2 regions of the Streptomyces sp. NPDC051567 genome follow, and region 2 is predicted to be linked to the other one. Evidence: riboswitches for the same ligand, from Rfam matches in the RefSeq annotation. Region 2 holds a riboswitch; the other holds the start of a gene.

Region 1 (14,637 bases), on a different contig from region 2:
GCTCGCTGCTGCGGCGGGTGGACACCACCGGGGTCGCCGACGCGGGGCTCAAGGTGGTCGTGGACGCCAGCAACGGCAGCGCCGGGCTGGTCCTGCCCAGCCTCCTGGGCCGGCTCGGGGTGGACGCGCTGACGATCAACCCGGGTCTCGACGAGTCCAGGCCGACGGAGACCACGGAGTCCCGGCGGGCCGGGCTGGTACGGCTCGGGGAGATCGTGGCCTCGGCGCGGGCGGCCTTCGGGGTCCGCTTCGACCCGGTGGGGGAGCGGATCTCCCTGGTGGACGAGCGCGGGCGGATCATCGAGGACGACCGGGCCCTGCTGGTCCTGCTCGACCTGGTGGCCGCGGAGAAGCGTGGCGGCAAGGTGGCGCTGCCGGTGACCACGACCCGTGTCGCCGAGCAGGTGGCGGCCTACCACGGCACGCAGGTGGAGTGGACGACGACCTCGCCCGACGACCTGACCCGGGTGGGCCGGGCGGAGAGCACGATCTTCGGCGGGGACGGCCGGGGCGGGTTCATCGTCCCGGAGTTCAGCAGTGTGTTCGACGGGTCGGCGGCCTTCGTGCAGCTGCTCGGGCTGGTGGCGCGGACACAGCTCACGCTGAGCCAGATCGACGCCCGGATTCCGCGGGCGCACGTGCTCAAGCGGGACGTGCCGACGCCGTGGGCGGTGAAGGGGCTCGTCATGCGGCGGGTCGTGGAAGCCGCCGGGGACCGGCAGGTGGACACCACCGACGGGGTGCGGGTGGTCGAGGCCGACGGGCGGTGGGCGCTGGTCCTGCCGGACCCGGCGGAGGCGGTCACCCACCTGTGGGCCGAAGGCCCCGACGACGCGTCCGCGCAGGCGCTGCTGGACGAGTGGGCCGGGGTGGTGGACGGCGCCGGGCACTGAGCCGGGCACTGAGCGCCGGGCGCGGGGCGCCGTAGGACGGGGCTCCGGCGGGCCGGGTACGGGGAGGTGCCCGGCCCGGTCCGCCGGACGGACGCGTTCGGCGCGCACGGCGCCGACATGCGACGATGTGCGGCATGTCGCAGCCGTCCCCCCACCGGAGTCCGGCGCCGCCGCCCGCGCGCCCGGACGCCTCCATGTCGCTGCTGACGCACGTGATGGACCACAGCCTCGACGAGGGCTACGCGGAGGCCGCCGCCCGGCGCGAGGCGGAGGGCACGGCGGGTCTGCCGCGCCCCCTCAAGGCCAAGCTGATGCTCGCCGCCGCGCTCGTACTCGTCGCCACGGTCGTCACGCTCGCCGCCGCCGAGGCGCGGGTGGCCGCGCCCGTGCTGGCCAGGGAGCGTCAGGAGCTGATCGGCCGGGTGGAGCGGGCGGACGGGCGGATGCACGGGCTGGAGCGGGACATCGAGGGGCTCCGGGCCGATGTCGCCGCCCGGCAGAGCAGGGCCCTCGAACAGCACGGCGGGGACCAGGGCCGGCTCGTGGCGTTGCTGTCGGGCGCCACCGAGGTGCGGGGACCCGGGATCAGGCTGGTCGTGGACGATGCGAAAGGGGCGTCGTCGGGCGGTGGGGGGCCGCGTGAGAGCTCCGGGTTCTCGGACACCGGCCGGCTCCGCGACCGGGACATGCAGAAGATCGTCAACGGGCTCTGGCAGTCCGGTGCGGAGGCCGTCTCGGTCAACGGGCAGCGGCTGACGTCGCTGTCGGCGATCAGGGCGGCCGGTGACGCGATACTGGTCGACAACAGGCCGCTGGCGCCGCCGTACGAGGTGCTGGCGGTGGGGGACGGGAAACGGCTCGCCGCCGCCTTCCGGGACTCCGCGGACGGCCACTACCTGCACGTCCTCCAGGAGAGCTATGGAATCCGCTCCAGCCTGTCCCCGGTGGCCGAGCTGCGGCTGCCGGCGGCGCCGAGCCTGACCCTCCGTACGGCCAGAGCAGCAGAGCAGCAGAAGGGTGCGTCGTGATCGCGGTACTGGGCCTCCTGGCAGGAGTGGTGGTCGGACTTCTGGTCCGGCCCGAAGTGCCGGCCGTGGTGGAGCCGTATCTGCCGATCGCCGTGGTGGCGGCACTGGACGCCGTGTTCGGCGGGCTGCGCGCGATGCTGGACGGCCTCTTCGACGACAAGGTCTTCCTGGTGTCGTTCCTGTCGAACGTGGTGGTCGCCGCGCTGATCGTCTTCCTCGGTGACGAACTGGGCGTCGGCGCACAGCTGTCCACGGGCGTGGTCGTGGTCCTGGGCATCCGGATCTTCTCCAACGCCGCGGCCATCCGCCGGCACGTGTTCAGGGCGTGAGGCCGGTGCGTACGGACGACACCCCGCAGGAAGAGCCGAAGGACGAGGGTGCCCGGCCGCCCGCGCCGACGGGCCGGCAGCGGCTGCTGGCCGGGCTGTGGCCGCCGCGGGTGAGCCGGGCCCAACTGGTCGTCGCGTTCCTGCTCTTCGGCCTCGGTCTGGGACTGGCCGTCCAGGTGCGGTCGAACAGCGAGTCCGGCGCGCTGCGCGGAGCCCGTCAGGAGGACCTCGTGCGCATCCTCGACGAGGTCGACGGGCGGACCAAGCGGCTGGAGGACGAGAAACAGCTGCTGGAGGCGCAGCGCAAGGAGCTGGAGAACAGTTCGAACCAGGCCGAGGAGGCCCGTCGGCAGACCGTCGAGAAGGAGCGTCAACTCGGAATCCTGGCCGGTACGGTGGCGGCGCAGGGCCCGGGGATCACGCTGAGGATCACCGATCCCACGGGCGAGGTCCGGTCGGACCAGCTCCTGGACACCCTGCAGGAGCTGCGGGCGGCCGGGGCCGAGGCGATCCAGATCAACGGGGTGCGGATCGTGGCGGGCTCGTACTTCACGGACGAGGACGGCGGGGTCGGGATCGACGGCAGGAAGATCACGCAGCCGTACGAGTTCAGGGTGATCGGCAAACCCCAGGACCTGGAGCCGGCCCTCAACATTCCCGGCGGTGTGGTCCAGACGCTGGAGAAGGAACAGGCCACCGTCGCCGTCACACGGTCGGCGAAGATCGTCGTGGACGCCTTGCGGCCCGCGAAGCAGCCTGACTACGCTCGGTCGTCACCGTCGTGAAACGGGACGGGACGTGGAGCCGCTCACGCGGGCGGATGCCTGCGGGGGGTCGGCGCACCGAAGTCGCGGTGCGTGGTGGAAACTGTCTGATGGTTACGGACGTTGTGAGGATGTCCGGGTCGGCAGGTGTGTGCATGCGAAGTTCGTCCTGCCCCACGGGCGGGTCTGTTTCGGTCAAGGGGAATCGCCCGTGAAGTTGTTTGAGAAGTTGTTCGGAAAGAAGAACCGCGAGGAGAGCGGGGCGCCCAGGCACCGCGCGGGGCATGTGGAGGGGGAGGGCCAGGGAGACCGGCCGCTCTTCCGGGACGAGGTGGGCGGCGTGGACGGCCCTTCGGGCGGACACGGCGCGTCGCCTGTTGACCCTGCCGGTACCGGGCGCATAGGTTTCGGTGAACCATCAACCTCAAGTGCGGGTGGAGGGTTTGTCTCCGACCCGTATGCCACCAGTGCTTCCGCGGGGCAGCCGCGGCGCGAGGAGCCGTCCATGCCGGCCGTGCAGATCTGTAGCAGGTGCGGGCACCGCAGCGACGCGGTCAGCCGCTTCTGCTCCAACTGCGGGGCGCCGCTGCGGGCGGGTCTGACGCCGGAGCGCGCCTCGGAGACCACGTCCACGATCTCGATCTCCGGACTGGAGGCCTACGAGGCCGAGGTGTCGGGGCAGGGGCACATGCCGTCCTCGCTCTCCCCCGAGGCCCAGGCCGCGGTGGAGGCGCTGCCGCCGGGTTCCGCCCTGCTCATCGTGCGGCGCGGACCCAACTCCGGCAGTCGCTTCCTGCTCGACGGCGAGCTGACCACGGCCGGCCGCCACCCGCAGAGCGACATCTTCCTGGACGACGTCACCGTCTCCCGGCGGCATGTCGAGTTCCGCAGGGGCCAGGAGGGCGGTTTCACCGTCTCCGACGTCGGCAGCCTCAACGGCACGTACGTGAACCGTGAGCCGATCGACGCGGTCGCCCTGCACAGCGGCGACGAGGTGCAGATCGGCAAGTACCGGCTGGTCTTCTACGCGAGCCTGCGGGGCATCTGACCCTCCCCCGGACTCCGTCCGGGGGGACCCCAGGAAAGGTCTCATGCTGCGTACCCCGACCGGCGGTGCCCCGAAGAACGGCACCGCCGGTACCACCGGACCGGCCGGGCGGCTGGTGAGCATCGGCACGGTGATCACCGTGCTGCGTGACGAGTTTCCCGAAGTCACGATCTCGAAGATCCGTTTCCTGGAGGCGGAGGGGCTGGTCGAGCCCCGGCGCACACCTTCCGGATACCGCAAGTTCAGCACCGGCGACGTCGAGCGGCTGGCGCACGTCCTGCGCCTGCAGCGTGACCACTACCTGCCGCTCAAGGTCATCCGGGAGCAGCTCGACGCGCTCGCCCGCGGCGAGCAGATCCGCATCCCCGCCCCGACGGCGCACGGGGACTCCGGCGCCCCGACGGGCCCTGCTGCCGTCTACGGCGCGGTCGGCCGCGAGCGGCCCCCTGCGGCCCGGGTGGACCGGGCCGCTCTGATGGCCGAGGCCGGGGTGGACGAGGCGCAGCTGGCCGAGTGGGAGTCCTACGGGCTGCTGTCGGAGGTTCCCGGCGGCGGGTTCGACGCCGGGGCGGTCACTGTGGCCCGGCTCGTGGCCGACTTGGGCCGGTTCGGTCTGGAACCGAGACACCTGAGGGCCATGAAGGCCGCCGCGGACCGGGAGGCGGGCCTGGTGGAGCAGGTCGTCGCCCCGCTGCGCCGGCACCGCAATCCGCAGACCAGGGCCCATGCCGAGGCCACCCTGAAGGAGCTGGCGGGGCTCTCCGTACGGCTGCACGAGGCGCTCGTGCAGACCGCTCTGGGGGTCCGGCCGCACTGACCTGGGGGAGCCCGGGGAGGGGCCCGACTACCCAAACCTGCCGGGCAGGTCCTAGGGTTGCTGTGTGAACGAGCTCGACGTAGTGGGTGTCCGGGTGGAAATGCCCTCGAACCAGCCGATCGTGCTCCTGCGTGAAGTGGGAGGCGACCGGTACCTCCCCATCTGGATAGGTCCGGGGGAGGCGACCGCGATCGCCTTCGCGCAGCAGGGGATGGCCCCTGCCCGGCCGCTGACGCACGACCTGTTCAAGGACGTGCTGGAGGCGGTCGGCGAGGAGCTCACCGAGGTCCGGATCACGGACCTGCGGGAGGGCGTCTTCTACGCGGAGCTCGTCTTCGCCAGCGGGGTCGAGGTGAGCGCCAGGCCGTCCGACGCCATAGCGCTGGCCCTGCGGACGGGGACGCCGATCTACGGCAGTGACGGCGTGCTGGCCGATGCCGGGATCGCGATTCCCGACGAGCAGGAAGACGAGGTGGAGAAGTTCCGCGAGTTCCTCGACCAGATCTCCCCCGAGGACTTCGGCGGCGGCCCGCAGTGAGGCACGGGCCGCGTCGGCCCCGTCACCCACGGGGAACCACCGCCTCATTCGAGTAGCCTTTCCCCGCAAAGGGGCACGCGAAACCACTCTCAGGGTGATTATCACTCGGCATGCCGAGTGTGGCGATCGTTGACGCACCCCTGGTGACTGCCTACCTTCAAGGTGGCAGGTCGAGGACGGAGGGTCGGCGTGAGGATCACGGGCGACGGTACGACCGGGGGCATCCCCGCACGCGGTGACAGTGGAACGTATCCGCTGTACGGCGGTGCGGCGGGTTCCGCGCGCCGGCAGCCGGAGTCCACGCCGGTCACGGCGGTGGGTGGCGACCCGGCGCCCGCGCCCGCACCCGAACAGGTCGGCTACCGCGGGCCGACGGCCTGCGCCGCGGCGGGCATCACGTACCGGCAGCTCGACTACTGGGCGCGGACCGGGCTGGTGGAGCCGAGCGTGCGCCCCGCGTACGGCTCGGGCACGCAGCGCCTGTACAGCTTCCGGGACGTCGTCGTCCTCAAGATCGTCAAGCGGTTCCTGGACACCGGGGTGGCGCTGCAGAACATCCGCGCCGCCGTGCAGCACCTGCGTGACCGCGGCTTCTGCGACCTGGACCGCATGACACTCATGAGCGACGGCGCCACCGTCTACGAGTGCACCTCGCCCGACCAGGTCGTCAGCCTGCTCCAGGGCGGGCAGGGCGTCTTCGGGATCGCGGTGGGCGTGGTGTGGCGGGACGTGGAGAACGCGCTGTCGCAGCTCCACGGAGAGCGGGTGGACACCGGCGAGACCCTGGTGGGACACAACCCGGCCGACGAACTGGCCGCCCGCCGGAACAGGGCTGTCTAGTTTTTTGGGGCTCGGTTCTCCTCCGGGGCGCTCGGAGCCTGACTCACCAGGCCGTACGTGCTCAGAAACCCTCGTACCTCGGGTTTCCTCCGCGCGCTCGCCCTTGTTCCCCAGGCGCGCCCCTTCGGCTCACTCGCCTTCTTTCCCCGGGGTGTCGGTCTACCTCCGGGGTGCTTGAGGCCTGACTCAGGGGGCCCTCCGGCTCACTCGCCCGAAGGCCGGGCGGGGCGGGTGGGGTGGCAGGGGGGCAGGGGGCGGTGGTGTGGCCGGGGTCGGGATGTCAGAGGGGTAGGGCAGCATCGGAGGTGTGAGATCCGTGCCGACCATCCTGCATCTGGACATGGACGCCTTCTACGCCTCCGTGGAACAGGCGTCGAAGCCGAGCCTGCGCGGGAAAGCCGTGATCGTCGGTGGGCTCGGGCCGCGCGGGGTCGTCGCGACCGCCTCCTACGAGGCCAGGCGGTTCGGGGTGCATTCGGCGATGCCGATGGCGCAGGCCAGGCGGCTCTGCCCGAACGGCGCCTGCCTGATCCCGCGCTTCGGTCTCTACCGGGCGGTCAGCGAGGTGGTCATGACCCTGCTGCGGGAGGTGTCGCCGCTGGTGGAGCCGCTCAGCCTGGACGAGGCGTTCGTGGACCTGGAGGCGGGCGGCGCCGCCTTCGACGCGGGGGCGGCCCGGGAGACGGGGGAGCGGCTGCGGGCGGAGATCCGGGCGGCCACGGGGCTCAGCGGGTCGGTGGGGCTGGCGGGGTCCAAGATGCTGGCCAAGGTCGCGTCCGAGGCGGCCAAGCCGGACGGACTGCTGCTGATCGAGCCGGGGACGGAGCGGGAGCTGCTGGCGCCGATGCCGGTGCGGACCCTGCCGGGGGTGGGGCCGGCCACCGGGGAGCACCTGCGGCGGGCCGGGATCACCACGGTGGGGGAGCTGGCCGAGGCGGGCGAGGACGAGCTGGTCCGGATGGTGGGCCGCTCGCACGGGGTCGGGCTGTACCGGATGGCGCTGGGCCTGGACGACCGGCCGGTGGTCGCGGAGCGGGACGCGAAGTCGGTGTCGGTCGAGGACACCTTCGACGTGGACCTGCACGACCGGGTGCGCATCCGTGAGGAGGTCCGCAGGCTCGCCGACCGGTGTGTGGAACGGCTGCGGGGGTCCGGTCACTCGGGGCGCACGATCGTGCTCAAGGTGCGGCGGTACGACTTCTCGACGCTGACGCGGTCCGAGACGCTGCGGGGCCCGACGGACGACCCGGCGGTGGTGCGGGAGGCGGCTGCCCGGCTGCTGGAGGCGGTGGACACCACGGGAGGCGTGCGGCTGCTGGGGGTGGGGGTGACGGGGCTGACCGACTACACGCAGGAGGACCTCTTCGCGCAGGCCGCCGCCCAGGAGCGGGAACAGGAACAGGAACAGGAACGGGAACGGGAGCGGGAGCGGGCCGCTCGGGAGCCGGTCGGGAAGGCGCCCGAAGGCAAGCGTCCGGAGGATGTCGGTGGGGTGGAGAAGACAGAGGGGGCGGAAGGGGCTGGTGCGGCCACCGGGGTGACGGATACGGGGCCGGGGCCGGGAGCGCTGCCCGGCCCCGGTGTCGCGCCGGAGGCGGCCGAGCCCGCTCCCGGGCGGCACTGGGTGCCCGGGAGCGATGTGCGGCACGCGGTGCACGGGCCCGGGTGGGTGCAGGGCAGCGGGGTCGGGCGGGTGACCGTACGGTTCGAGCGGCCCGGGGCGGAGCCGGGCCGGGTGCGGACCTTCCGGGTGGACGACCCCGAACTGGAGCCGACCGATCCGCTGCCGTTGCCGGGGGAGCGGCAGGCGGGCCCGTAGCCGCCGGGCCGGACGCCGTCGCGGGGCGGCAGGACGTCACCCCGGGCGGGGCTCAGCCTTCGTCGCCCGCCAGGCGGCCGAAGTCCCGGTCCTTCCCGGGCGGGGGCTCGGGGCGCTGGAACTCGGCCGGGGGGGTCACGTCCAGGCCGTAGTGGTGGTAGAGCTGCAACTCCTGCTCGGGGGAGAGGTGGCGGCCGACGCCGAAGTCCGGGGCGTCCTTGATGAGGGCACGTTCGAAGGGCACCCGCAGGGTGTCGTCCACCAGCTCGCTCGGCTCCAGCGGGACGAAGGCGTCCCGGCCGAACAGGCCCGTGCGGACCGCGGCCCATTCCGGGACCCCGGTGGCGTCGTCCAGGTAGACCTCGTCCACGGTTCCGATCTTGGTGCCATTGCGGTCGAACGCCTTGCGGCCGATCAGGCTGCGCGGATCGATGTCGGTCTGCACGGTCCCTCCAACTGGTCGCATTGGTCGCAACTCATCCGTATTCACTACAGAAAGGCATATCCGGAGAGGGGGCCACTCGACGGAGGCCCCGGCAACGCCGCTGGTAGGCTGGGTGACGGCTGTCGACCCTGTGCGGGAGAGTCCTCCGAGTGAGCACGACGGAGGCGCCGAAGGAGCAAATCCTCCCCGGAATCTCTCAGGCATACGTACCGCACGGACGAGGCCACTCTGGAAAGCAGGGGCGGGTACCGGGCGCGCAGCGCCGGTTCCGCTCCTCACCGACGGTGAAAGCCGGATCTCATCGGGGGCACCTCCCAGCGGTCGCTGGGCAAGATCCCCGCGAGGCCCGGTGAAACTCTCAGGTTGAGATGACAGAGGGGGAGGCCGTCCGGGTGCCCGCGCCGTGGTGCCCCTCGCAGGTCATACGACCAGGAGGCCTCCGTCATGACCGCCAACCGCATTCCGCTCTCCCAGCTGGAGCGAGGCATCCCCTTCGAGCAGCGCCACATCGGCCCGGACGCCGAGGCGCAGGCGAAGATGCTCGCCCAGGTGGGCTACGGCTCCCTGGACGAGCTGACCGCCGCCGCGGTGCCGGATGTGATCAAGACCGCCGGCGCGCTGAACCTGCCCGGGGCGCGGACCGAGGCCGAGGTCCTCGCCGAGCTCCGCTCGCTCGCCGACCGCAACCAGGTCCTCTCCTCGATGATCGGTCTCGGCTACTACGGGACCTTCACGCCGCCGGTGATCCTGCGCAACGTCATGGAGAACCCCGCCTGGTACACGGCCTACACGCCCTACCAGCCCGAGATCTCGCAGGGCCGTCTCGAAGCGCTCCTGAACTTCCAGACCGTCGTGGCGGAGCTGACCGGCCTGCCGACCTCCGGAGCCTCGCTGCTCGACGAGGGCACCGCCGCCGCCGAGGCCATGTCGCTGGCCCGGCGGGTGGGCAAGGTCAAGGGCGGCGTCTTCCTGATCGACGCCGACGCGCTGCCGCAGACCGTCGCCGTGATCGAGACCCGCGCCGAGCCGGTCGGGGTCGAGGTCGTCGTCGCCGACCTGTCCGACGGCATCCCGGCCGAGATCGCCGAGCGCGGCGTCTTCGGCGTGCTCCTCCAGTACCCGGGCGCCTCCGGCGCGGTACGGGAGATCAAGCCGGTCATCGACCAGGCCCACGGGCTCGGCGCCGTCGTCACCGTCTCCGCGGACCTGCTCGCCCTGACCCTGCTGACCTCCCCGGGCGAGCTGGGCGCGGACATCGCCGTGGGCACCACCCAGCGGTTCGGCGTCCCGATGGGCTTCGGCGGACCGCACGCCGGCTACATGGCCGTCCAGGCCAAGCACGCCCGCTCGCTGCCCGGCCGCCTCGTCGGCGTCTCCGTGGACGCGGACGGCAACAAGGCGTACCGGCTGGCCCTGCAGACCCGTGAGCAGCACATCCGCCGCGAGAAGGCCACCAGCAACATCTGTACCGCCCAGGTGCTGCTCGCCGTCATGGCCGGGATGTACGCCGTCTACCACGGCCCGGACGGCCTGCGGACGATCGCCCGGCGCACCCACCGCTACGCGGCCCTGCTCGCCGCCGGTCTGACGGCCGGCGGGGTGGAGACCGTCCACGGCGCCTTCTTCGACACGGTCACCGCCCGCGTGCCGGGCCGCGCCGCCGAGGTCGTCGCCGCGGCCCGGGAGCGGGGGGTCAACCTGTTCCGGGCCGACGCCGACCACGTCTCGGTCTCCTGCGACGAGACCACGCTGCGCGCCGATGTCGAGGCCGTCTGGGCCGCCTTCGGGGTCACCGCCGGCATCGAGGCGCTCGACGGGACCACGGCCGACGCGCTCCCCGAGGGCCTGCTGCGCTCGGATACCTACCTGACCCACCCGGTCTTCCACCAGCACCGCAGCGAGACCGCGATGCTGCGCTACCTGCGCAGGCTCGCGGACAAGGACTACGCGCTGGACCGGGGCATGATCCCGCTCGGCTCCTGCACGATGAAGCTCAACGCGACCACCGAGATGGAGCCGGTCACCTGGCCCGAGTTCGGCCAGCTGCACCCCTTCGCCCCGGCGGAGCAGGCCGAGGGGTACCTCACGCTCATCACCGAGCTGGAGGAACGTCTCTGCGAGGTCACCGGCTACGACAAGGTCTCCCTCCAGCCCAACGCCGGTTCCCAGGGCGAGCTGGCCGGACTGCTGGCCGTGCGCGCCTACCACCGCGCCAACGGTGACGCGCGGCGCACCGTCTGCCTCATCCCGTCCTCCGCGCACGGCACCAACGCCGCCAGCGCCGTGATGGCCGGCATGAAGGTCGTCGTCGTCAGGACGGCCGACGACGGCGAGGTGGACGCGGACGACCTGCACGCCAAGATCGACCAGTACCGTGACGAACTCGCGGTGCTGATGATCACCTACCCGTCCACGCACGGCGTGTTCGAGGAGCACGTCGCGGACATCTGCGCCCGGGTGCACGACGCCGGCGGCCAGGTCTACGTGGACGGCGCCAACCTCAACGCCCTGGTGGGCCTGGCCAAGCCGGGGCACTTCGGCGGCGACGTCTCGCACCTGAACCTGCACAAGACCTTCTGTATCCCGCACGGCGGCGGCGGTCCGGGCGTCGGCCCGGTCGGGGTCCGGGCGCACCTGGCCCCGTACCTGCCGAACCACCCGCTCCAGCCGTCCGCCGGTCCGGCGACGGGCGTCGGCCCGGTCTCGGCCGCCCCCTGGGGCTCGGCGGGCATCCTGCCGATCTCCTGGTCGTACGTGCGGCTCATGGGCGGCGAGGGGCTCAAGCGCGCCACCCAGGTGGCGGTGCTCGGCGCCAACTACATCGCCAAGCGGCTGGAGCCGCACTACCCGGTGCTCTACACCGGGCCGGGCAACCTGGTCGCGCACGAGTGCATCATCGACCTGCGTCCGCTGTCGAAGGCGACGGGGGTCAGCGTGGACGACATCGCCAAGCGTCTGATCGACTACGGCTTCCACGCGCCGACCATGTCCTTCCCGGTCGCCGGCACGCTGATGATCGAGCCGACGGAGTCCGAGAACCTGGCCGAGATCGACCGTTTCTGCGACGCGATGATCGCCATCCGCGGCGAGATCGAGCGGGTCGCGGGCGGTGAGTGGCCGGTGGACGACAACCCGCTGGCCAACGCCCCGCACACGGCCGCCGCGCTGGGCGGCGAGTGGAACCACCCGTACACCCGGGACGAGGCGGTCTTCCCGGCCGGGGTGACGGCCACCGAGAAGTACTGGCCGCCGGTGCGCCGGATCGACGGCGCGTTCGGCGACCGGAACCTGGTCTGCTCCTGCCCGCCGCTGGACGAGTACGAGAACTGAGCACGAGTACGAGAACTGAGCACGAGTACGAGTACGAAGCGCGCGAACCGGGCCGTACCGGCGTGAGGTCGCGCCCGGTGTGAACGCGGTGCGCGGACGGACGGCGTGAACGAGGGGCCGGTCCGGGAGATCTCCTCCCGGACCGGCCCCTCGCGCGGTGACGACAGGTCCTACGCGGCCCTCATCGCGTGTGCCGACGCGAGGGGGCGGTGCGGGGCGATGATCTGGCCGTCCGGCAGCAGCTCCCCGGTGTCCTCGAAGAGCAGGACGCCGTTGCACAGCAGGCTCCAGCCCTGTTCCGGGTGGTGGGCGACAGGGTGCGATGCCTCCCGGTCGGCGGAGTCGGCGGACGGGCAGGCTGGCTGGTGCTGGCACATGGATGCGCTCTTTCGCTGCGGAGTGGTCTGCGTGCTACGGCTCGATGCGTGGTTCATGGCCGTCCCCCTGGATCGTCCCCGCACCCGCGGGGCGCGTGGGCCTCAGTCTTCCCCCACGACAGCCGCTTCGCAGGCATTTCCCGGCAGCTGTCCTCATGGAGGGAAGACGCGTCACCCGTGCGGGCGGTTCAGACCAACTCCCCTGTCATTTCGGGTGGTTCGGTGGTGGCCCGGACGGGCTAGACCGAATGGGCCGTACGGGTCAGGCGGCGGGCGCGGCCATCGAGGGCGGTACCGGGGGTGCCGGAGGGGTCAGCCGGTGGGTCAGTACGGGCAGCAGCTCGGAGAGCAGGTGCGGCCGGTACGGGGCGATCCCGGGCGGTGCCGGGGCCAGGGGGACGAGCAGGTCCTCGGCGCCCGGCAGCCCGGAGGCGGCGTCCGCGCCCACCGCCCCGTGCAGCCAGAGGGTCAGCATGTACAGCTCCGGTACGGACAGCAGCCGGGGCTGGTAGCGCCGGCCGAGCGACTCCGCCTGGCGCAGGGCGCGTTCGGTCGCGGCGACGTAGGGGCCCTCGAAGAAGTGGGAGAAGACCCAGCCGTCCGGCGTCAGCCGGGTGTCGGCGGCGGCGACGAAGCGGTCGTCGCCACGGATCAGGAACCGCCAGCCGGTCAGCCGGGTGCGCGGCGGCCTGCCACTGGCACGCACCCGGTCCAGAACATGTACCGGAAGGGGGAGTTCCGCGGTCGCCGGGCCCTGGAGCGCGCGCAGGGCCGGAGTGTGCGCCTCATGGACGGCGGTGGGGGAGCCGAGTGCCTGAAGGACGCTGCGCAGAGCGGGCGCGGGAGCCGGAGGGACATGCAGCGGCATGGTGGGTCGCCTCTCACTTGGGAGACCTGTGGATCGGGGCAGGTACGACGGCGCTGTCGCATTCTGGGGCCGGACGAGGGCTGGGGGGCAATGGTCGCGCGCCAACTCTCTGCCTCGTTTGCGGAGTTTATACGACATGTGTTCACGCAGTGTTTCGGCTAGCCGTCCCGCCTATTGACGACAAGACGTTTACCGGTCCCGCTGCCGTGGCATTCGTGCCGATTGCGCGCAGGCATACCGCGCTGACCTCGAAGGTTACCGGACGATGGCTCGGCTGGAAAGCGTCTGTTATCCGCAACTGGCAAAGTCTGAGCTGATTTTGCGTGAGCCGACTTGCCAGGTGAATGTGCCGAAGCGCCCTTCGGCCAAACCGGCGCGCGCTCCTCGCCACTCGCGCACCGGGGGGCGTTATGGATCACCCTGCCGGGGCATCATCGACCGTGACGCGCGCCGGGGTGTCCCGGGCCAGGCCACTGGAGAAGGGACGCTTCGATGGGGGAGAAGGTCGTGGCGGGCGGATTCGACCTGTCCGATCGGCAGCGGTACCGGAAAAAGCTTCACGAGTGTCTGGAGGGATTGGAGCGACTTCTGGCAGAGAAGAGGTTCGATCGCCCGAAGAACATGATGGGGCTGGAGATCGAGTTGAATCTCGCGGGGCCCGACGGACTGCCGAGAATGGTGAACGCACAGGTTCTGGAGCGGATAGCGAGTACGGATTTCCAGACCGAACTCGGCATGTTCAACCTGGAGGTGAACGTCCTTCCGCACCGGCTCGGCGGCCGGGTGTTCGACCAGCTCGCGGAGGAACTCAGCGCCGGGCTCGGCTATGCCCACCGGCAGGCCGTCGAGGTGGACGCCGGGGTGGTGATGATCGGAATTCTGCCGACCATCTCCCGCGCCGACCTGGTGGCCGCCAACCTTTCGGCGGTGGACCGCTACTCGCTGCTGAACGAGCAGATCCTGATGATGCGCGGCGAGGACTTCACCCTCGACATCGAGGGCGTGGAGCGGCTGACCTGGACCTCCGGGTCGATCGTGCCGGAGGCCGCGTGCACCTCCGTCCAGCTGCACCTCCAGGTGACGCCCTCCCGGTTCTCCGACGTGTGGAACGCGGCGCAGGCGGTGGCCGCCGTCCAGATAGCCGTCGGCGCGAACTCGCCGTTCCTGTTCGGGCGGGAGCTGTGGCGGGAGTCGCGGCCCCCCCTCTTCCAGCAGGCCACCGACACCCGGCCGCCCGAGCTCCAGGCACAGGGGGTGAGGCCGCGGACCTGGTTCGGGGAGCGGTGGGTGGAGTCGGCGTACGAACTCTTCGCGGAGAACGTCCGCTACTTCCCCTCCCTGCTGCCGATCTGCGACGAGGAGGAACCGCTGCGGGTGCTCGCCGAGGGCGGGGTGCCGGGGTTGCAGGAACTGGTCCTGCACAACGGGACCGTCTACCGGTGGAACCGGCCGGTGTACGGGGTCGCGGACGGGGTGCCGCACCTGAGGGTGGAGAACCGGGTGCTGCCGGCCGGGCCCACCGTCGCCGACGTCGTCGCCAA
Region 2 (14,637 bases):
CGCGCCCTCCAGGGTGCGCACCTGGCGCTCCTTGAAGTCCTCCGATGCCGCGATCTTGAAGGAGACGGCCTTGGCCGCGATCACGTGCTCCAGCGGGCCGCCCTGCTGGCCCGGGAAGACCGCCGAGTTGATCTTCTTGGCCAGCTCCTGCGTCGACAGGATCACGCCACCGCGCGGACCGCCGAGGGTCTTGTGCGTGGTGGTGGTGACGACGTGGGCGTGCGGCACCGGGTTCGGGTGCAGCCCGGCCGCGACCAGACCGGCGAAGTGCGCCATGTCGACCATCAGGTACGCGCCGACCTCGTCCGCGATCCGGCGGAAGGCGGCGAAGTCGAGCTGGCGCGGGTAGGCGGACCAGCCGGCGACGATCAGCTGCGGCTTGGACTCCTTGGCCAGGCGCTCGACCTCGGCCATGTCGACCTGGCCGGTCCCGTCCACGTGGTACGGGACCACGTTGTAGAGCTTGCCGGAGAAGTTGATCTTCATGCCGTGGGTCAGGTGACCGCCGTGGGCCAGGTTCAGGCCCATGATCGTGTCGCCCGGCTTCAGCAGCGCGAACATCGCGGCGGCGTTGGCCTGCGCGCCCGAGTGCGGCTGGACGTTCGCGGCCTCGGCGCCGAACAGCGCCTTGACGCGGTCGATCGCGATCTGCTCGACCACGTCCACGTGCTCGCAGCCACCGTAGTAGCGGCGGCCCGGGTAGCCCTCGGCGTACTTGTTGGTCAGGACCGAGCCCTGGGCCTCCATGACGGCGACCGGAGCGAAGTTCTCCGACGCGATCATTTCCAGGGTCGACTGCTGGCGTACGAGCTCGGCGTCGACGGCGGCGGCGACGTCGGGGTCGAGCTCGTGGAGCGGGGTGTTCAGCACGGACATCAAGATCCCCTGGGGTGTCAGTTGTCGGAGTGGGTCAGCGCGGCGTACTCCTCGGCGGAGAGCAGGTCGGCCGGCTCCTCCGAGACGCGCACCTTGAACAGCCAGCCACCCGCGAACGGCGCGGTGTTCACGAGAGCGGGGTCGTCCACGACGTCCTGGTTGGCCTCGACGACCTCACCGGTGACGGGGGAGTACAGGTCGCTGACCGACTTGGTCGACTCCAGCTCGCCGCAGGTCTCGCCCGCGGTCACGGTGTCGCCCACCTCGGGGAGCTGGGCGTAGACGACGTCACCGAGCGCGTTGGCCGCGAACTCCGTGATGCCGACCGTCGAGACGCCGTCCTCGGCGACCGACAGCCACTCGTGCTCCTTGCTGTAACGCAGCTGCTGGGGGTTGCTCATGACCTGATTCTCCTGGATGCGGGGGAGTGGATACGAATGTGGTCTCGGGTGCTGAGACGGTGGCGCGACACACCCGGGCGCCGCCGCGCGGACGGCCGGGACGGCGCCGCGGGGACGCCGGTCCGGCCGCCCTGACGGCGGGGCCGGGCGCGGGGTACTACTTCTGCCGCTTGTAGAACGGCAGGGCCACGACCTCGTACGGCTCATGCGTACCGCGGATGTCGACACCGACGCCGGAGGTGCCGGGCGCGGCGTGCGCCGCGTCCACGTACGCCATCGCGATCGGCCTGCCGAGCGTCGGGGACGGGGCGCCGGAGGTGACCTCGCCGACGACCACGCCGTCCGCGACGACCGGGAACCCGGCGCGCGGGACGCGGCGGCCCTCGGCGATCAGGCCGACCAGCTTGCGCGGCGGCGCGGCGGCGGCGCGCTCGGCGGCGGCCTCCAGGGCGGCGCGGCCCACGAAGTCGCCCTCCTTCTCGAACTTCACGACCCGGCCCAGACCCGCGTCGAACGGGGTCAGCGAGGTGGTCAGCTCGTGCCCGTACAGCGGCATGCCCGCCTCCAGGCGCAGGGTGTCGCGGCAGGAGAGCCCGGCCGGGACCAGGCCCACGCCCTCGCCCGCCTTCATCAGCGCCTGCCACAGCTCCACGGCGTGCTCGGGCGCCACGAACAGCTCGAAGCCGTCCTCGCCCGTGTACCCCGTACGCGCGATCAGCGCCGGCACCCCGGCCACCGTGCCCGGCAGGCCCGCGTAGTACTTGAGCCCGTCCAGGTCGGCGTCGGTCAGCGAGGCGAGGATGCCGGGGGACTCGGGGCCCTGCACCGCGAGGAGCGCGTACGCGTCGCGGTCGTCACGGACCACGGCGTCGAAGCCGGCGGCGCGCACGGTCAGGGCGTCCAGGACCACCTGGGCGTTGGAGGCGTTGGCGACCACCATGAACTCGGTCTCGGCCAGGCGGTAGACGATCAGGTCGTCGACGATCCCGCCGTCCTCCTGGCAGATGTGCGTGTAGCGGGCCCGGCCGACGCCGACGGTCGAGATGTTGCCGACCAGCGCGTGGTCCAGGGCCTTGACGGCCTCCGGGCCGGTCAGGGTGATCTCGCCCATGTGGGACAGGTCGAAGAGACCGGCCCGGGTACGGACGGCGTTGTGCTCGTCGCGCTCGCTGCCGTACCGCAGGGGCATGTCCCAGCCCGCGAAATCGGTCATGGTCGCACCGAGGGAACGGTGCAGCGCATCGAGGGCGGTCAGACGGGGGGCAGTGCTCATGGGTGTGGCTCCCGGGTCCCAGGGCATCGACATGACATGACGAGGACGTTCCTCCCCATCTGTCATCGGAACCTGAGAGGTTCGCCGGGAGTTCCTCCGGGACTCGCGATCTTTCGATCCCGCCCGGAATTCCCGACTTGCACCTTGGGTGGAGCGCGCCTCACGGACGAAGGACGCGGCTCGCTTTTCAGATCTGCCTCATCCACGCGGTACGGGGCCTGAGAGATTCAAGGGAGGTACTTGCTCCTTCGGCGCCCGTGCACGGCCTTGCGGCGTGCCGGGACTCTCCCGCGCGGATTCAAGCGGCCGGTATGCAGTTGGTCCAGATGGCGCACATCATTGCACGCCCCGGTGGCGGGCGGGCGTGCGGGCCGGAAGATCGCACGAGCCCCGCGCGCGTCCGGCCGGAACCGGCCCCGCCGGATTACCGTCTCTTTACACTCAGTGGGCAGGGGGTCCTTGCGGCCCGGTACCGGGGGGAGACGATCACTGTGCGGAGATTCCGAGTGCTGGCGACGACGGGGACGGTGGACGGGGTTCCGGCCCAGCGGGGCCTGCCCGCCCGGGAACGGGAGACCGCCGAGCGCGGCGCCCGCGTCCGCGACCTGCGCGGCCCCGGAGCGCACGGCCCGCGGTGGCTCGGCTTCGCGGCGGGGGACATCGTCGTGGTCTCCGGCCTGCCCGGCGGCGGCAAGAGCACCCTGATCAAACGCGCCGCCCCGGGCGGCGGCATCGACTCCCAGGACGCCCGCGAACGCTGGGAGCGCCGGATGCCGGCCGCCCTGCCCTACGCCGTGTACCGCCCGCTGGTCCGCGCCGCGCACTACTGGGGGCTGTGGCGGACGCTGCGCTCCGGCGCCTCGGCGGTCGTCCACGACTGCGGGACCCAGAGCTGGGTACGGGGCCTGCTCGCCGGGGCCGCGCGGCGCCGGGGCCGGGCGCTGCACCTGCTCCTCCTGGACAGCGGCGCCGAGGAGGCGCTGGCCGGGCAGGCCGCCCGGGGCCGCCGCGTGTCGGCGTACGCCTTCGCCCGGCACCAGGGGGCGGTGGGACGGCTGCTGCGCGAGGCGGAGGCGGGCCGGCCGCCGGCGGGCTGCGCCTCGGCGGTCCTGCTCGACCGCGCCTCGGCCTCGCGGGTCGCCCGGATCGTCTTCCACTAACCTCGGGGCGACACGTGGCGCGGGATACGGGGAAGGCGGCAGGGATGCAGGGCGGCGGCTGGCCGGGCAATGAGCTGGAACAGGTACTCGGGGCGGTGGTCGGGCGGCCGGATGCCGGGGGGCGGATCCTGGAGGTGCTCGGGCGCAGCCGGGTGTGGGTGCCCCTGCCCGAGGGCGGCGGGCCCGACCGGACCTCCCTGACCCTGCCCACGATGGAGATCGGCGGGGCCGTCTACGTCCCGGTCTACACCTCCGAGGCCCAGTTCCTCGCCTGCGTGGGACCCGGCACGGACTTCGCGGTGGCCCCCTCGGACGAGTTCGCCCGCGGGCTGCCCCCACAGCTCGGCATCGCGCTGAACCCCGGCGGCGCCGTCGGCGTCCCGCTCCCCCCGCCCGCCGTCGCCGCACTGTGCCGCGCCGGGTCCACCCCGCTCGACGGGCCGGCCACCGGCGGCCGGGTCCGCCTCTACGAGCCCGACTGGCAGGACGACCCGGTGGAGTTCCTGGCCGCCGCCACCGAGGAGTTCCGCGGCCTCGGCGAGGTCGCCTCGGCCCACCGCTGCCTGGCCGGCGTCGAGGGCGGGGAACCCGAGCTGTACGTCGGCGTCCGGCTCGCGGCGTGGGTGCCCGTGGGCACCACCGGCCCGATGGACGCCCTCGGCCGCGCGCTGGCCCGCGTGACACCGCCCTGGCCGGTCCAGCTGATCCTCCTGGACGCCGTCCAGGACCCGGTCACCGACTGGATGCGCGAGCGCGTACCCCCCTTCTACCTGTCGTAAGCGCCGTGACCGGAAAGGTTCACCGGCCCGCGCCGCCCGGCAACCCGGCGGGGCGCCGCACCGGACGCCGCGGGCCCACCGGCAAACCTTTCCGGTCACGGCACCGGCGCCGCTTAAGCTGGTAGGGCTCCCGCGCCCAGGTGCGGGTGGACGACGGGCGGACGAGGAGGAGTACCGGGTGAGTGCGTCAGGCACGGCCGAGGCCGGGCAGGTCGAGCACATGCTGCGCCAGGTGGCTCCCGGGCGCTACGAGAGCTACGAGGCGCTCCTGCACGCGCTGGCCGGTGGCCGGCTGTGGATGCTGCTCTGGCAGGGCCGGCAGGGCTCCCCGGACGCCCAGTACGCCGGCATGGAGGTCGAGAACCTCGGCTACGCGCCCTGCGTCACCTCGCCCCGGGAACTGGACGCCAGCGGCTGGAACCGGGGCTACGAGGTGGTCACCGGCCGGGACGTCGCCCGCGCCCTCTACCCGGACCGCTGGGGCCTGTGGCTCAACCCGCACGCGCGGGGCGGCGGCCTCGGCGTGCCCTGGGCCGACCTGCGCCGGATCGCCACGGGCCTGGACCGGATGCCGGCCGGCCCGCTGCGGCTCTGCGAACCCGCCGTCGAACTCCCGCAGTTCTACGGACTGCTGACCCAGTACGCGCACCGCACCCCGGCCGTCCGCTCGCTGCGCCGCGCCTGGGTCCAGCCCTCGCTGGGCTCCCCGTACCTCGCGGTGGGACTCGACCTGTACGACGCCTCCGCGCCCGCGCTGGAGTCCGTACGGGAGATGATGCGGCAGTCGGTCGGCGCCGTCCCCGAGGGCGTCCCGGTCTGCACGGTCGCGCTGGCCGACGAGCACGACCCGGTGGCCATGTGGCTGCGCACCCAGACCCGCCCCTTCTACGACCGCGAGGGCCAGGCCCCGTCGTACTGAACGGCCCCGCGCCGCCCCGGCGGCCCCACCCGCCGCAGCTCCCCCGCAGACCGTCCCGCAGGCCGCACCGGACATCCGGCGCGGCCTGTTCCGCATGCGCGGGGGGAGTCCGTCCAAATAGGGTGCGGGAAAAGGCAGTTGGGCCGGATGTCCGTTCCGCGTGGAACGAGCACTGTTTCACCGCTCACCAGATCACCCGGTTCGGATAACGGAAGGCGTCGGCGCAGATCACGGTTGCGCATCACATCACCGGCAGGTCTGGCGGGTGCTCGGGAGGCCGTTGAAGACTCCCCCCACCGAAGACCGGTCCATCCCGCGAACGCCAGCTCTTCACCTGCACTTCAGGCGTGTTCGCCCCCACCGCACCAACAGCGACGCCGACAGAACCAAGCCGCCGAAGCGGCGGGCACGGGCCGGCCACCGTCGGCCGAGAGGGGTCCCCACCACGATGACGGCACCACTGCACGACACCGGCGCGGCCGAGCCCGAGGCCGTGGCCGCCCCCGCACCCCCGCAGAAGGCGATCGAGGGGCGCTCACCCTGGAAGATCGCCTGGTCCCGGCTCAAGCGCGACAAGGTCGCGCTGGCCGGTGGTGTCGTCGTGCTCCTGCTGATCCTCGTCGCGATCTTCGCGCCGCTGATCGTCAAGGCGTTCGGCCACCCGCCGGAGGAGCTGCACGAGGAGATGCTGGACCCGCTGCTCGGGCTGCCGGCCGGCAAGTGGGGCGGGATGAGCGGGGAGTTCCTGCTGGGCGTCGAGCCGGTCAACGGCCGCGACGTCTTCAGCCGGATCGTCTACGGTGCGCGCATCTCGCTGCTCGTGGCCTTCCTCTCCGCCTTCGTGGCGGTCGCCCTCGGCACCGCCCTCGGCATCGTCGCGGGCTACTTCGGCGGCTGGGTCGACGCGGCCATCAGCCGCGTCATGGACCTGCTCCTCGCCTTCCCGCAGCTGCTCTTCATCATCGCGCTGATCTCCGTCGTCCCCGGCAAACTCTGGGGCTTCGAGGGATCGGGCCTGCGGATCGCCGTGCTGGTGCTGGTCATCGGCTTCTTCGGCTGGCCGTACATCGGCCGGATCGTCCGCGGACAGACCCTGTCCCTGCGCGAGCGCGAGTACGTCGAGGCGGCGCGCAGCCTGGGCGCGGGCCGGACCTACATCCTCTTCCGCGAGCTGCTCCCGAACCTGGTGGCGCCCATCACCGTCTACTCCACGCTGATGATCCCCACCAACGTGCTGACCGAGGCCGCCCTGAGCTTCCTCGGCGTCGGCGTCAAGCCGCCCACGCCCTCCTGGGGAGAGACCCTCTCCACGGCCGTGCGGACCTACCAGGACGACCCGCTCTTCATGATCTTCCCCGGCGTGGCGATCTTCATCACCGTGCTGGCCTTCAACCTCTTCGGCGACGGCGTCCGGGACGCCCTCGACCCGAAGGGCTCCCGCTAGCCGGCCGGCCGCAGGGGTTCCGGCCACCCGCCGGGCGCCCCGGTCGCCCGGCTCCGGGAGCCGGACCACATCGGACCTACAACGGACCTACAACGGAGGGTTGCGAGCATCGTGACTACCCATCGCATGTCGAAGCGCAGGCTCGCCGCCGGCACCGCCGTCGTGCTCGCGGCCATGCTGACGGCGACCGCCTGTGGCGGCGGCGCCGAGAAGCCGGTCGACAAGGCCGGCGCCGCGGCGGGCTTCAACGCCGGCATCGGCAAGATCGCCAACGCGTCGGACAAGAAGGGCGGCGAGCTCAAGTTCGTCGGTACCCAGGACGCCGACTCGTGGGACCCGCAGCGCGGTTACTACGGCTTCATGTGGGACTTCTCCCGCTACTACGCGCGCCAGCTGGTCAGCTTCAAGGCGGCCCCCGGTGAGCAGAGCACCGAGCTGGTCCCCGACCTGGCCACCGCCAAGGCCGAGATCAGCGACGGCGGCACCACGTACAAGTACACCCTGAAGGACAACGTGACCTGGGAGGACGGCACCCCCGTCACCGCCCAGGAGGTCAAGTACGGCATCGAGCGCACCTGGGCCCAGGACGTCATCTCCGGCGGGCCGGTCTACCTGATGCAGGTCCTCGACCCGAAGAGCGAGTACCCCGGCCCCTACAAGGACACCGCCCCGGACAAGCTCGGCCTCAAGGCGATCGAGACCCCGGACGCGAAGACCATCGTCTTCAAGCTGCCCAAGCCCAACGGCGACTTCGAGCAGATGCTGGCCATGCCGGCCGCGAGCCCGGTCAAGCAGGACAAGGACACCGCGGCCAAGTACGGCCTCAAGCCCTTCTCCAACGGCCCGTACAAGATCGACTCGTACGAGCCCAACAAGGGCATGAAGCTCTCGCGCAACGAGAAGTACAAGCCCGAGTCGGACACCATCCGCAAGGCGCTCCCGGACTCCATCTCGGTCACGTTCATGGCGAACGCGGACGACATGGACAAGCGCCTGATGAACGGCGAGTTCGACCTCGACATCAACGCGACCGGCATCGGCCAGGCGGCCCGCGCCACCGCGCTGCGCGACCACAAGGGCAACCTGGACAACGGCCAGACCGGCTTCATCCGGTACGCGGTCTTCCCGCAGACGGTCGCCCCGTTCGACAACGTCGACTGCCGCAAGGCCGTCATCTACGCGGCCGACAAGAAGTCCCTCCAGACCGCCCGCGGCGGCCCGCAGGCCGGTGGCGACATCGCCCCCAACATGCTCCCGCTGGGCATCAAGGGCGCCGACGGCGCCTACGACCCGTACGGCGCGCTGAAGGACGACGGCAAGGCGAACATCGCGAAGGCCAAGGAGCACCTGGCGGCCTGTGGCAAGCCCGGCGGCTTCAAGACCACCATCGCGGTCCGCAACAACAAGCCCGTCGAGGTCGCCACGGCGGTCTCCCTGCAGAACGCCCTGCAGCAGGTCGGCATCGAGGCCCAGGTCGACCAGTTCGACGGAGCCCAGACCTCCGGCATCATAGGGTCGCCGAAGGTCGTCAAGGAGAAGGGCTACGGCATCATCATCATGGGCTGGGGCGCCGACTTCCCGACCGGACAGGGCTTCTCCCAGCCGCTGGTCGACGGCCGCTTCATCCTCCAGAGCGGTAACAACAACTTCTCCGAGCTGAACGACCCGGCGATCAACAAGCTCTTCGACGACGCCATCGCGGAGACCGACCCGGCCAAGGCCGGCGACATCTACAAGCAGATGAACCAGAAGGTCTCCGAGTCCGCGGTCTACCTGCCCTTCGTCTTCGACAAGACGATCACCTGGCGCAGCGACCGGCTGACGAACGCCTACACCTCCGACGCCTACAACGGCCGGTACGACTACGCCTCGCTCGGCGTCGTCAAGTAGCCACCCGTCCCACCCGGTCCTCTTTCTCCGTTCCAGTGTTCCAGTGCCACACCCGCTAGGCACGAAGGGCAGGTGATGGCCGCGGTTTCGGTCCGGGGGCGCGCTCCAGAAGGGGGCGCCCCCGGGCCGCGGCCAGGCCGAGCGCAGTGCTTGCATATCTCATCCGACGGGTCTTCGCCGTCATCGTCATGCTGTTGGTCATCTCGCTGGTGACCTTCGGAATCTTCTTCCTCTTCCCCAAGATGATCGGGGCGGACCCGGCGCTCTACTTCGTCGGGAAGCAGTCCGACCCCGCCGCCATCGAGGGCATCCGGCAGAAGATGGGTCTCGACGACCCGGTCCTCGTCCAGTTCGGCAAGTTCGTCGTCGGGCTGGTGGCGGGTCGTACGTACGCCAACGGCTCCGACGTCACGCAATGCGCCGCGCCCTGCTTCGGCTACTCCTTCAAGACCGAGCAGGAGGTGTGGCCGCTGCTGCTGGACTGGCTCCCGGTCACCCTCTCGCTCGCGGCGGGCGCCGTCGTGCTCTGGGTGATCGGCGGTGTCGCCACCGGCGTCATCTCCGCACTCAAGCGCGGTACGGCCCTGGACCGTTCGGCGATGGGCATCGCCCTCGCCGGCGTCTCCCTGCCGATCTACTTCACGGGCATGCTCTTCATCGCCCTCTTCTCGGACCAGCTCGGCTGGTTCGGGCGCCCCGAGGCCTCCTTCGCCGACGATCCGGGCAAGTGGTTCAACGGCATGATCCTGCCGTGGGTCTCGCTCGCCTTCCTCTACGCGGCGATGTACGCCCGCCTCACCCGCGCGACGATGCTCGAAGTCCTCAGCGAGGACTACATCCGCACCGCGCGCGCCAAGGGGCTGACGGAACCCGTCGTCATCGGCAAGCACGCCATGCGCTCGACCATGACGCCGATCCTGACCGTCCTCGGTCTGGACCTCGGCGCCCTGATGGGCGGCGCGGTGCTCACCGAGTACACCTTCTCGCTGCACGGCCTCGGCTACAACGCGGTGCGCGCGATCAGTGACCACGACCTGCCGGTCATCCTGGGCATCACCTTGATCGCCGCCTTCTTCGTCGTCGCGGCGAACCTCGTCGTGGACCTCCTGTACGCGGTGATCGACCCCCGAGTGAGGCTGTCATGACCGACCTGACCAAGTCCGGCGGAGCCGGCCCGGCGGGCGCCCTGAACCAGCCCGCCGGCGGGAAGGTCCCCGCCACCGCCTTCCTGGAGGTCCGTGACCTCAAGGTGCACTTCCCGACCGAGGACGGCCTGGTCAAGTCGGTCGACGGGCTCAGCTTCACCCTGGAGAAGGGCAAGACCCTCGGCATCGTGGGCGAGTCCGGCTCCGGAAAGTCGGTCACCTCGCTCGGCATCATGGGCCTGCACCGGGTCGGCCAGTACGGCCGCCGCAAGGCCCGGATCTCCGGCGAGATCTGGCTGGCCGGAAGGGAACTGCTCACCGCGGACGAGGACGAGGTGCGCAAGCTGCGCGGCCGGGAGATCGCGATGATCTTCCAGGACCCGCTCTCCGCGATGCACCCCTACTTCACCGTCGGCAAGCAGATCTCCGAGGCGTACCGGGTCCACAACAAGGCCGACAAGAAGGCCGCCCGCAAGCGGGCCGTCGAACTCCTCGACCGGGTCGGCATCCCCGAGCCGCACAAGCGCTTCGACAGCTACCCGCACGAGTTCTCCGGCGGCATGCGCCAGCGCGCGATGATCGCGATGGCGCTGGTCAACAACCCCGAACTGCTCATCGCGGACGAGCCGACGACCGCGCTGGACGTCACCGTCCAGGCCCAGATCCTCGACCTGATCCGGGACCTGCAGAAGGAGTTCGGCTCCGCCGTCATCATGATCACGCACGACCTCGGCGTGGTCGCCGAGATGGCCGACGAACTCCTCGTGATGTACGGCGGCCGGTGCGTGGAGCGGGGCACCGCCGAGAAGGTCTTCTACGAGCCCCGCCACCCCTACACCTGGGGCCTGCTGGGCTCGATGCCCCGCATCGACCGCGACCAGACCGAGCGCCTCATCCCGGTCAAGGGCTCCCCGCCCAGCCTCATCAACATCCCCAGCGGCTGCGCCTTCCACCCGCGCTGCCCGTACGCCGACGTGCCCAAGGACAACGTGACCCGCACGGTGCGGCCCGAACTCACGGAGGCGGACGGCGCGGAGGCACACGGCGCGGAGGCGCACGGCACGGGGACCGGCGGCAGCCGCCACTGGTCCGCCTGCCACATGTCGCAGGAGGAGCGGACCCGGATCTGGACCGAAGAGATTGCGCCGAAGCTGTGAGCGACACGCACAAGACGGATACGGCCGCCCTGCCCGGCCAGGCCACCTCCTCGCCGGAGCCGCTGCTCAAGGTCACCGGCCTGACCAAGCACTTCCCGATCCACAAGGGGCTGCTGCGGCGCCGGGCCGGCGCGGTCAAGGCCGTCGACGGCATCGACTTCGACGTCCGGCGCGGTGAGACCCTCGGCATCGTCGGCGAGTCCGGCTGCGGCAAGTCCACCATGGGCCGGCTGATCACCCGGCTGCTCGAACCGAGCAGTGGGACGATCGAGTTCGAGGGCAAGGACATCACGCACCTGGGTGTGGCGGGCATGCGCCCGCTCCGCCGCGACGTGCAGATGATCTTCCAGGACCCGTACGGCTCGCTGAACCCCAGGCACACGGTGGGCACCATCGTGAGCGCCCCGTTCAAGCTCCAGAAGGTCACCCCGGAGGGCGGGCTCAAGGCGGAGGTCCAGCGGCTGCTGTCGCTGGTCGGCCTCAACCCCGAGCACTACAACCGCTACCCGCACGAGTTCTCGGGCGGCCAGCGCCAGCGCATCGGCATCGCGCGGGCGCTGGCGCTCAAGCCGAAGCTGGTGATCGCGGACGAGCCGGTGTCGGCGCTGGACGTCTCCATCCAGGCCCAGGTGGTCAACCTGCTGGACGACCTCCAGCAGGAGCTCGGCCTCACGTACGTGATCATCGCGCACGACCTGTCGGTCATCCGGCACGTGTCGGACCGCATCGCGGTGATGTACCTCGGCAAGATCGTCGAGCTGGCCGACCGGAAGTCGCTGTACGGGGCGCCGATGCACCCGTACACCACCGCGCTGATGTCGGCCGTGCCCGTGCCGGACCCGCGCCGGCGCGGTGCGAAGAGCGGGCGCATCCTGCTCAAGGGCGACGTGCCCTCGCCGATCTCCCCGCCGAGCGGGTGCCGCTTCCACACGCGGTGCTGGAAGGCGACGCAGGTCTGCACGGTCCAGGAGCCGCCGCTCCTGTCCCTGAAACCGGGCCACCAGGTCGCCTGCCACCACCCGGAGAACGCCCCCGACCAGTCCCCGAACGACCCGCCCCTCCCCGGCGCGGCGAACGCGGTGACCGCTCTCCCGGAGTAGCAGCCGGAGCGGCCCGCCGGGAGGGGGCCCGGCCCACCGGCCGTGGCTCCGGCGGGGCGGCCTGCCGGGAGAGGCGGGGCCCCCGGTGGGGCGGCCGGGGCCGGTGGGGTGGGGCCGGGGCCGGTTCTCGGCTGCTACCGCTACCGCTACCGCCGCCGCTACCGCCGCCGCCTTCCGGCCCGCGGGGCCGGGCCCACCGCCCAGGTGCGGGCCCCGGGTCGCCGGGGCTTTCCGGCCCGCGGGGCCGGGCCCGCTGGGCTTCCCGCCCCGGCCCCGCGTGGGCCGGTGTCCCGGCCGTAGTACCCCGGGCCCGCAGGGCCGGGGCTGCCTGGCCTGGGCCGTTCGGCCCGGCCTCGGCCGGTGCCTCGCCGGTCTGCCCCTCCCCTCCCCTCCCCTCCCCTCCCCTCCCCTCCCCTCCCCTCCCCGCCCTGCTCAGGCTCGGCCCGGTCGTCGTCGGAGCCCCTGTCCTGCGTGGGCCGGGCCCCGGGCTCGCCGGGCTGCCGGGCCGGGCGGTCCAGGCTGGGCCGGGCCCGGCTGTCGCCGCTGTCTTCCGGACCGGCTCCGGTCCGACCGGCCCTGGGGCGCCGGGTTTCCCGCACGTCTGTGCCGGGGCCGCCCGCCCCAGATCCATCCGCCCCGGACGGCCCGGCTGTCCGGGGCGGAGCCGTGCCCGGCCGGGGCGTGCCGGGTGGTGGGTCCGGCCCTGGCCGCCGGGCCGGGCCCGTTGGGTCTTCCGGCCCGCCGGGCTTCCCGCCCCGGCCCAGGCCGGTCGAACCCACCCGCCCAGGTGCGGGTCCCGGCGCAGCCGGGGGTGGGGTGGGCTGGTCGCGCGGCCCGGCCTTGCCCCGTGCCGTGCCGGGCCGGTGGTCCGGCCCGGCGCGCCCCGGCGGGGTTCGGCCGTCGCCGGGGTCCGGGGGCAGGGGGCGGCCCGGTGGGTGGGGCCCGCCGCCGGGCGACCGGCACAATGGGGCGGTGCTCCACGATCTCTTCCCGCCCGGAGTCCAGCACGCCCTGGACCTCGCGGGCATCTTCGTCTTCGCCACCGCGGGCGCCCTGCTCGCCGTACGCAAGAACTTCGACGTCTTCGGCATCGCCGTCCTCGCCCTGGTCACCGCCCTCGGCGGCGGCCTCTTCCGCGACCTGGTCATCGGAGCCGTCCCGCCGGCCGCCTTCGGCGAGCTCAGCTTCTTCGTCACCCCGCTGATCGCCGCCGCGATCGTCTTCTTCCTCCACCCCGAGGTGCAGCGGATCAACCGCGCCATCAACGTCTTCGACGCGGCCGGTCTCGCGCTGTTCAGCGTGACGGGCACGACGAAGGCGTACGAGTACGGCCTCGGCCTCACCGCCTCCGCCGCGCTGGGCCTGGCCACGGCCGTCGGCGGCGGCGTCCTGCGCGACGTCCTCGTCAACGAGGTGCCCTCGCTGCTGCGCGACCGCGAGATGTACGCCGTGCCCGCCATGGTCGGCGCCTCGATGGTCGCCGTCTTCATCGGCTTCGACGTCCTCAACGCCCTCACCACCGGCCTCGCCATCGTCACCACCTTCGTCCTGCGGCTCCTCGCCATGCGCTACCACCTGCGCGCACCCCTGGCCTGGAACCGCCGCTCCGCGGTGGCCGAAGAGCCGTAGGGCGGTAGGGCCGTGACCGGGAAACAAAAGCTACCGCTCAGTAAAGTGCCGGTGTAGCGTCGTCCCATGTCACACACAGCGGCCCAGGCATCCATCGGCGACAGCGAGTTCGACCGCGACACCACCGTCTCCCCGCGCGCGGGCGAGCCCGGGGTGTACGACGCGGAGCTCTCCGCCGGCTGGACGATCATCACCGCCGTCAACGGCGGATACCTGCTGGCCCTGATCGGCCGGGCCCTGTCGGCGGCGCTGCCGCACCCGGACCCCTTCACCGTCTCCGCGCACTACCTCACCTCCTCCGTGCCCGGCCCCGCCGTGATCCGTACGCAGGTCGTCCGCGCCGGCCGTACCCTCTCCACCGGCCAGGCGTCGCTCTTCCAGTACGACGAGGACGGCGCCGAGATCGAGCGCATCCGCGTCCTCGCCTCCTACGGCGACCTCGGCGCGCTCCCGGACGAGGTCCGCACCACCGCCCGGCCGCCCCGCATGCCCGCCCACGAGGACTGCCTCGGCCCCGAGTCCGGCCCCGCCCCGATCCCCGGCAGCTCCGCGATCGTGGACCGCCTGAGGCTTCGGCTGGACCCGGCCACGGCCGGGTGGGCCGTCGGCGCCCCGTCCGGGAAGGGCGAGATGCGGGCCTGGTTCGAGCTGGCCGACGGGCGGGACGCCGACCCCCTCTCCCTGCTCCTGGTCGTGGACGCGCTGCCCCCGACCTCCTTCGACCTCGGCCTGATGGGCTGGACCCCGACGGTGGAGCTGACCACCCACGTCCGCCGCCGCCCGGCCCCGGGCCCGCTGCGGGTCGCCGTCACCACCCGCAACCTGGCCGGCGGCTTCCTGGAGGAGGACGCCGAGGTCTGGGAC

What was found. Region 2 has a riboswitch for glycine ahead of gcvT (glycine cleavage system aminomethyltransferase GcvT). Riboswitches for the same ligand answer to the same signal wherever they lie in the genome.
Region 1: it holds a riboswitch for glycine, as region 2 does, so the genes downstream of both, gcvP (aminomethyl-transferring glycine dehydrogenase) here and gcvT (glycine cleavage system aminomethyltransferase GcvT) in region 2, are expected to answer to the same signal.

Annotation. Positions count from the first base shown of each region.
Region 1 covers NZ_JBITDK010000010.1:2,506-17,142, forward strand. The annotation lists gene ACIA5F_RS13820 (sugar phosphate nucleotidyltransferase) at 1-893, shown strand, start outside; gene ACIA5F_RS13825 (DUF881 domain-containing protein) at 1,019-1,921, shown strand; gene ACIA5F_RS13830 (small basic family protein) at 1,918-2,250, shown strand; gene ACIA5F_RS13835 (DUF881 domain-containing protein) at 2,256-3,035, shown strand; gene ACIA5F_RS13840 (FHA domain-containing protein) at 3,118-4,062, shown strand; gene ACIA5F_RS13845 (MerR family transcriptional regulator) at 4,106-4,879, shown strand; gene ACIA5F_RS13850 (bifunctional nuclease family protein) at 4,944-5,417, shown strand; gene ACIA5F_RS13855 (MerR family transcriptional regulator) at 5,607-6,257, shown strand; gene ACIA5F_RS13860 (DNA polymerase IV) at 6,565-8,076, shown strand; gene ACIA5F_RS13865 (PRC-barrel domain-containing protein) at 8,129-8,521, opposite strand; glycine riboswitch at 8,645-8,743, shown strand; gene gcvP (aminomethyl-transferring glycine dehydrogenase) at 8,966-11,851, shown strand; gene ACIA5F_RS13875 (DUF5999 family protein) at 12,022-12,228, opposite strand; gene ACIA5F_RS13880 (hypothetical protein) at 12,491-13,096, opposite strand; gene ACIA5F_RS13885 (glutamate-cysteine ligase family protein) at 13,589-14,637, shown strand, end outside.
Region 2 covers NZ_JBITDK010000013.1:76,012-90,648, reverse strand. The annotation lists gene glyA (serine hydroxymethyltransferase) at 1-876, opposite strand, end outside; gene gcvH (glycine cleavage system protein GcvH) at 894-1,277, opposite strand; gene gcvT (glycine cleavage system aminomethyltransferase GcvT) at 1,435-2,550, opposite strand; glycine riboswitch at 2,748-2,851, opposite strand; gene ACIA5F_RS16860 (AAA family ATPase) at 3,036-3,710, shown strand; gene ACIA5F_RS16855 (enhanced serine sensitivity protein SseB) at 3,755-4,489, shown strand; gene ACIA5F_RS16850 (enhanced serine sensitivity protein SseB C-terminal domain-containing protein) at 4,668-5,408, shown strand; gene ACIA5F_RS16845 (ABC transporter permease) at 5,857-6,852, shown strand; gene ACIA5F_RS16840 (ABC transporter substrate-binding protein) at 6,964-8,742, shown strand; gene ACIA5F_RS16835 (ABC transporter permease) at 8,889-9,887, shown strand; gene ACIA5F_RS16830 (ABC transporter ATP-binding protein) at 9,884-11,044, shown strand; gene ACIA5F_RS16825 (ABC transporter ATP-binding protein) at 11,041-12,144, shown strand; gene ACIA5F_RS16820 (trimeric intracellular cation channel family protein) at 13,117-13,773, shown strand; gene ACIA5F_RS16815 (thioesterase family protein) at 13,840-14,637, shown strand, end outside.